DNA from 2 places in the Amaricoccus sp. W119 genome. Region 1 is predicted to be linked to the other one. Evidence: riboswitches for the same ligand, from Rfam matches in the RefSeq annotation. Region 1 holds a riboswitch; the other holds the start of a gene.
What was found. Region 1 has a riboswitch for glycine ahead of gcvT (glycine cleavage system aminomethyltransferase GcvT). Riboswitches for the same ligand answer to the same signal wherever they lie in the genome.
Positions count from the first base shown of each region.

Region 2: it holds a riboswitch for glycine, as region 1 does, so the genes downstream of both, ACLJK8_RS08540 (D-amino acid dehydrogenase) here and gcvT (glycine cleavage system aminomethyltransferase GcvT) in region 1, are expected to answer to the same signal.

Region 1 is NZ_JBKQWU010000018.1:35,973-39,370, forward strand. Features, by position in the region: gene gcvP (aminomethyl-transferring glycine dehydrogenase) at 1-577, opposite strand, end outside; gene gcvH (glycine cleavage system protein GcvH) at 587-946, opposite strand; gene gcvT (glycine cleavage system aminomethyltransferase GcvT) at 971-2,155, opposite strand; glycine riboswitch at 2,246-2,334, opposite strand; gene ACLJK8_RS11560 (bifunctional acetate--CoA ligase family protein/GNAT family N-acetyltransferase) at 2,379-3,398, opposite strand, start outside.
Region 2 is NZ_JBKQWU010000011.1:26,782-30,179, forward strand. Features, by position in the region: gene ACLJK8_RS08530 (sterol desaturase family protein) at 1-474, opposite strand, end outside; gene ACLJK8_RS08535 (LacI family DNA-binding transcriptional regulator) at 685-1,686, opposite strand; glycine riboswitch at 1,816-1,903, shown strand; gene ACLJK8_RS08540 (D-amino acid dehydrogenase) at 2,039-3,289, shown strand; gene ACLJK8_RS08545 (aldose epimerase family protein) at 3,327-3,398, opposite strand, start outside.

The DNA of each region.
Region 1 (3,398 bases):
GCGGCTCGGCCCGGGTCCGGATCACGGCGATGGTCTGGGGATGGCACGCATGATCGACGAAGAAGGCCGTCGCCTTCGACTTCGACCCGCGCTCGCAGAGCGCCATCGCCTCCGCGGCCGCCGTCGCCTCGTCGAGAAGCGAGGCATTGGCGACGTCGAGCCCGGTCAGGTCGCAGACCATGGTCTGGTAGTTGAGGAGCGCCTCCAGCCGGCCCTGGCTGATCTCCGGCTGGTACGGCGTATAGGCCGTGTACCAGGCCGGATTCTCCAGGATGTTCCGCTGGATGACGGGCGGCGTTACCGTTCCGTGATAGCCCTGCCCGATCAGGCTCGTCAGCACCTGATTGCGGCCCGCGACATCGCGCAGCCGCCGGAGCACCCCCTGTTCGCTGAGCGGCTTGCCCCATTGGAGCGGTTTTCGCTGACGGATGCTCCCCGGCACCGTCTGGTCGATCAGCGCCTCGACGCTCGGCACCCCGATCGTCGCGAGCATCTCGGCGATCTCCGCCGGGCTGGGCCCGATGTGCCGGCGGTTGGCGAAATCGTACGGGTGGTAGTCTGACTCACGAAACGGCATGACGCCCCCTCAGGCGATGTATTCTTGGTAGGCTTCCTCGTCCATCAGCGAGTCGAGATCGCCCGCGTCGGCGAGGGTCATCTTGAAGAACCAGCCGTTCTCCATCGGATCGTCGTTGACGAGCGCCGGATTGGCCACGATCGCGGTGTTCACCTCGGTGATCACGCCGTCGAGCGGCGCGGAAATGTCGCTCGCCGCCTTCACGCTCTCGATCGTCACCACTTCGTCGCCCTTGATGACGCTGGCGCCCTCCTCGGGAAGCTCGATGAAGACGAGATCGCCCAGCTGCTCGGTGGCGTGCTGGGTGATCCCGACGGTCACCTCCTCGCCGTCCTGGCGCAGCCACTCGTGCTCCTCGGTGAATTTCAGCATGCGTGTCTCCATCTGGGGGGCTCAGCCCCGTTTGTAACCCGGCGTGACGAAAGGAAGCGCGGAAACCGCGACCGGCAAGCGTTTCCCGCGCAGGATCGCCGCCAGCTCGGTTCCGGGCTCGGCGAGGCGGGTCGGCACGTAGCCCATCGCGACGGGCGCGTTCAGGCTCGGGCCGAAGCCGCCGGAGGTGATCCGGCCCACGACCTCCTCGCCCTCGGTGATCTCCACGCTCTCGCGCATCGGCGCCCGGCCCTCCGGCCGCAGCCCGACGCGGCGCCGCGCGGCGCCGGTGGCGAATTCGCCGAGCACTCGCTCCGCGCCGGGGAAACCGCCCGCCCGCGCGCCGCCCGTGCGGCGTGCCGGCTGGATCGCCCATTCGAGCGCGGCCTCGACCGGCGTGGTCTCCCGGTCGATGTCGTGGCCATAGAGGCAGAGCCCCGCCTCGAGCCGCAGCGAGTCACGCGCGCCAAGCCCGATCGGCAGCACGCCCTCCTGGGCGAGCAGCGCCTCGGCGAGCGCGACGGCCGCGCCGGTGGGCACGGAGATCTCGAACCCGTCCTCGCCGGTGTAACCCGAGCGGGAGACGATGGTCTCCGTACCGGCGAGCGCCCCCGTCAGCGTGACCCCGCGGACGTCCATGAAGCGCATCGCCGCGACCTCGGGCGCCAGCGCGGCCAGCGCGGCCTCCGCCGTCGGCCCCTGCAGGGCCAGGAGCGCGCGGTCGAGCGGCTCGATCTCGCAGCTCTCGCCCAGACCCGCCTCCATGAGCGCCGCGTCCGCCGCCTTGCAGGCCGCGTTGACGACGACGAAGAGGTGGTCGCCGCAGTTGGCGAACATGAGATCGTCCTCGATCCCGCCCGCGTCGTTGGTGAAGAGACCGTAGCGCTGGCGGCCCGGCTTGAGCCCGAGCGCGTCGACCGGCACCAGCGCCTCGAAGGCCCGGGCGGCATCGGCGAGATCGCCCGATTTCGGACGCAGGGCGAACTGGCCCATGTGACTCACGTCGAAAAGCCCCGCCGCCTCGCGTGTATGGAGGTGCTCCTTCAGGATTCCCGCCGGGAACTGCACCGGCATCTCGTAGCCGGCGAAAGGCACCATCCGACCGCCGAGCGACACGTTGAGCTCATGCAGCGGCGTGCGCGCCGCGGTTTCGGATTCCGTCTCGGGTCGGGTCCCGGATTCGTTCAAGGTCTGTTCGCCGGACATCGCGTCTCCTCAAGGTCGAGCGCGCAGGTCCAGCGCGCCCATGTCCCGGGGGCCTGCCCCGGCGGGCGCGATCGCGCCTCTCTCCAGAGTTTGGTGCCGGCGGTACCCTTTGCCTGAGAGTTTCCGGGGCGGTTGCTCCTTCGGCACGGCCTCGACCGCTTCTCCCGGTCCGGCGAATACGACCTTAGTGTCGGGGCGATGAGGGCGCAATCGGGAATGCGCTTCAGAGTCGCAGCCGAGTCATCGTAACGTCCGGCTCGTCCGCCATCGACTCCGCCGTGAAGCCGAGCGAGGCGATGAGCCGCTGCATGCCGCGGTTCTGCGCGAAAACCATGCCCTCAAGCCACTCCAGCCCTTCCGCGCGCGCGTATTCGATCAGGATCGTCATCAGCGCCCGGCCCAGCCCGCGCCCGCTCATGTCGCTCCGGACCAGCAGTGCGTATTCCGCCGAGCGCTTGTCGGGATCACAGCTCAGCCGCGACACCCCGGCCATCTCCCCCGAGGGCGCAATGGCGATGAAGGCCATCTCGCGGTCGTAGTCGAGCTGGGTCTGGCGCAGGTCATGCGTCTGGCTGAACGACCGGCGGGGTGCCAGGAACCGCATCCGGATATCCTCGGCCGAGAGATGCGCGTGGAAATCCGGGTAGAGCGTCGCATCGACCGGAAGAATGGGCCGGAGCAGATAGGTCCCGCCCTTGAGCGTGACTTCGCGCCGCCAGCCCGACGGATACGGCCGGATCGCGAGGTCCGGATTCGGCCCCCGGCGGTCGAGATCCTCCGGGTCTATCTCGATACGCGCGTCGAGCGCCGTCACCCCCTCGGCATTCGCCAGCAGCGGGTTCACGTCGAGCGCCCTGAGACAGGGAAAATCCTCGATCAGATGCGAGAGCGCGATCAGCGCGCCCTGGATCGCGGGGAAGTTCGCGGGCGCGATCCCACGCACCCCTTCGAGGAGCCGCGAGATGCGCGTCTGCGAGATGAGATCGGCGGCGAGGCCCGCGTCGAGCGGCGGCAGCGCGATCGCCGTGTCGCGCACGACCGCGACCGTGAGCCCGCCCGCCCCGAAGAGGATGACCGGACCGAAGACCGGATCGTGCGAGACGCCGAGGATGAGCTCGTGCGAGCCCGCGCGATAGATCATAGGCTGCAGCGCGAAGCCTGCGAGCGTGGCGTCGGGCCGGCCCTGGCGCAGCCGGTCGGAGATGCCCTCGGCCGCCGCCACCGCCTCGGCCGGGGTCGCGAT
Region 2 (3,398 bases), on a different contig from region 1:
GTTGGCGAAGGCCCAGAGCACGATCACCTCGATCGCGGTCCAGATCGTCACACCCGAGAGGAAGGTGCGCAGGATATTGTCGAAGTTCTGGCTCTGGAACCAGAAGACGCTGTTCTTCGACTCGGAGGGGAATTTCCCGTTGTACTTGAACCGGTTCTCCTGCCGCTTCAGCACGTAGAGATGAAGCTCGAAGGCCCCGAAGAAGAGGAAGGTCAGGACCGCGTTCACCGCGTAGAGCCAGAAGGCCCAGCCGAAGGAGAGCGTCTGCATCGTCTCGACGGAGGGGATGATCCAGGCCCAGTAGGCGACCGCCGAGATCGCGAAGATGATGTTCCACGGGAAGAAGTAGTGCGGAATCCACTTCAGGAAGGCCTTGAAGTCGAAGGGCAGCTGGAACACCGGCGCGAGCGTCAGCGGCTCGTTCGGGGCCCAGTCGCCGCGCTTGTTTCTCTTTCCGTACTGCAGGTCGTCCATGGCGTTCTCCTCCGCGCCGGGTGGAGAAGACTAGGCGTCCGCCGCCGGCGCGGGATCATCCCCCGCCGGTTGAGCTCCCATCCGAGGTTTCCGCCGGCCAGTCTCCTCGCCGTCCGGACAACCCAGGGGGGCGTCACCTCCCGTCTTCGTTGCCAGCCATTGATACGCGTCCGAGCCCCGCGAATCCACGAGTCCCTTGATCAGATCTGATCAAAGGCTCTCGGCGGTCACCGTCACGAAACGGATGGGTCGCGTGTCCGGCTCCATGTCGAGGAGCCCGATTCGACGCAGCATGAGGTCGAGCGCGCGGCGGGCCTGCGCCTCGGGTGCCTGATCGAGCACCACGTCGACATATCCCTCGCGCAGCGCCGGTTCCGTCGCCTCGCTGAGTTCATGCCCGACGACGAAAAGCTCGCGCCCGCGCGGATGCCGCCTCAGCGCCTCGACGAGCCCGGTATTGGCGCCCCCGGCGTTGTAGAGCCCGACGAGATCCGGCCAGAGGTTGAAGGCCTCGAACAGCCGGTCGCCCGCGAGCCGCCGGTCGTCATGCGAGAAGCCGATCCAGCGGAACACGAGCCCCTCCGGCGCATGCGCCGCCATGTAGTCGGCGAAGCCCCGCATCCGCGCCCGGTGCACCTCGTAGATATGGTGCGAGATCGCGATCACCGTTCCCGGCCGCCGCTCCATCCGGGCGATGAACATCGCGGCGCTCCGCCCGGCCGCGTAATTGTCGATGGCGATGAGTTCGCCGATCCTCTCGTGCGCGCGCGTCACGACATGCACGATCGGCATGCCGGGAGGGAGACCGGCGACGGCCGCCCGGATGCTCGGATGGTCGGGCACGGCGAGGATCATGCCCGCGCGACGCTGCTCCCGCGAGGCGATCCGCTTCGCGATGCTCTCGGGATCGGCCTCCTTCAGAAAGGTCCGATGCACGCGCACCGTCGGATCGAGCGTCGCCGCGATCCGCTCGAAGGCGCGCGAGAGGCGGTGGTAGAAATCCGTCTCCGGCCGCACCAGCAGCACCTCTACCCTGAGAAGGCCCCGGTGCACCTCCGGCAGCCGCCGGGGATAGTCGAGCGCGCGCGCCGCGGCGACGACCTTCTCGACCGTCGGGGGCCTGACGCCGCCCCGGCCGTTCAGCACGCGCTCCACCGTCGCGGTGCTCACCCCGGCATGGCGTGCGATGTCGCTGAAGGTCGGCCTGGTCAAGATATTCGCTCCCGCTCCCCCGATCGCCATTAGAGCCGAGCGGCGCCGTGACGGAAAGGGAGCGGGATCGGACAGGTCGAAGAATTTCGTTGCCCGAATCATCGAGTTTGGGCATAAGCAATCTCACATCACGTCACGCCGGGAGAAGGCGGGGAGACCCGCCGCCGAAGGAGCAACCGCCCCGGAAACTCTCAGGTCCAAGGACCGGCGTTGGCGAAACACTCCGGAAAGCGGCCCGAAAGGCCCACCGAAGGAGAAAACCCGAGGGTCCGAGACCCGAAGGTGAAACTCTCAGGTCCAAGGCACGGAGGGGGCACCGCGGCGAGGACGCCGCAGTCTTGGAGTGTGACTCATGACCCGTATCGCTGTCATCGGTGCCGGTGTGACCGGCCTCACCACCGCCTATGAACTTCTCGACCGCGGTTTCGAGGTGACGGTCTTCGACCGCCACCGCTACGCCGCGATGGAGACGAGCTTCGCCAACGGCGGCCAGCTCTCCGCCTCCAACGCCGAGACCTGGACCCAGTGGGGCACGGTGCTGAAGGGGCTGAAGTGGATGCTTTCGGCCGACGCGCCGCTCCTCGTGAACCCGGCGCCGACGATCCACAAGATCCGCTGGATGATGGAGTTCCTGTCGAACATCCCGTCCTACAAGTCGAACACGGTCGAGACCGTGAAGCTCGCCATCGCGGCGCGGAACGTGCTCTTCGAAATGGCCGAGCGTGAGGGGATCGACTTCGACCTGGAACGGCGCGGCATCCTGCACTTCTACTCCAAGGAGAAGGACTTCAAGCACGCGCGCATGGTGAACGGCCTGCTGAAGCAGGGCGGACTCGACCGCCGCGAGGTGACGCCCGGCGAGATGCGCGATCTCGAGCCGGCGCTGCACGGCGACTTCGTGGGCGGCTTCGTCACCGAGAGCGACAGCTCGGGCGACATCCACAAGTTCACCGTCGGGCTGTCTCGCGCCTGCGAGCGTCGCGGGGCCGACATGCGGTTCGGAACCGAAGTGAACGACGTGACGACGATCGAGGGCGGCGTACGCGTGGTGACGCCGCTGACGAGCGAGACCTTCGACGGCGTCGTCGTCGCGGCCGGCGTTCGCAGCCGGTCCCTGGCGAAGGCGCTCGGCGACCGGGTGAACATCTATCCGGTGAAGGGCTACTCGATCACCGTGCAGCTTCCGGACGCGGAAAGCCAGGCCGCCGCGCCCTGGATCAGCCTGCTGGACGACCGGGCGAAGATCGTGGCGAGCCGCTTCGGTGCGGATCGTTTCCGCATCGCCGGCACCGCCGAATTCAACGGCGCCAACAAGGACATCCGCGCCGACCGGATCCAGCCGCTGGTGGAATGGTGCCAGAAGCATTTCCCCGGCGTCTCCACCGAGCAGGTGGTGCCCTGGGCGGGCCTGCGCCCGATGACCCCCTCGATGCTGCCCCGTGTCGGCCGCGGCAAGGCGAAGGGTGTCTTCTACAACACCGGCCACGGCCATCTCGGCTGGACGCTGTCCGCTGCGACGGCGCGGCTGGTGGCGGAGAGCGTCGCAGCCGAGTTCGCGCCTCGCGTCGTCCGCGGTCAAGCCCCGGCTTCGGCGGCGGCGTAAGGCCCGGACCCGCGGAGGACCGGCGCGCCCCGGCGCGTCAGTCCTTCGCGATCTCCATCGAGAGTCGCTGGAAATAGGGTGCCTCGGGCGTGACGACGATGCTCGGCCA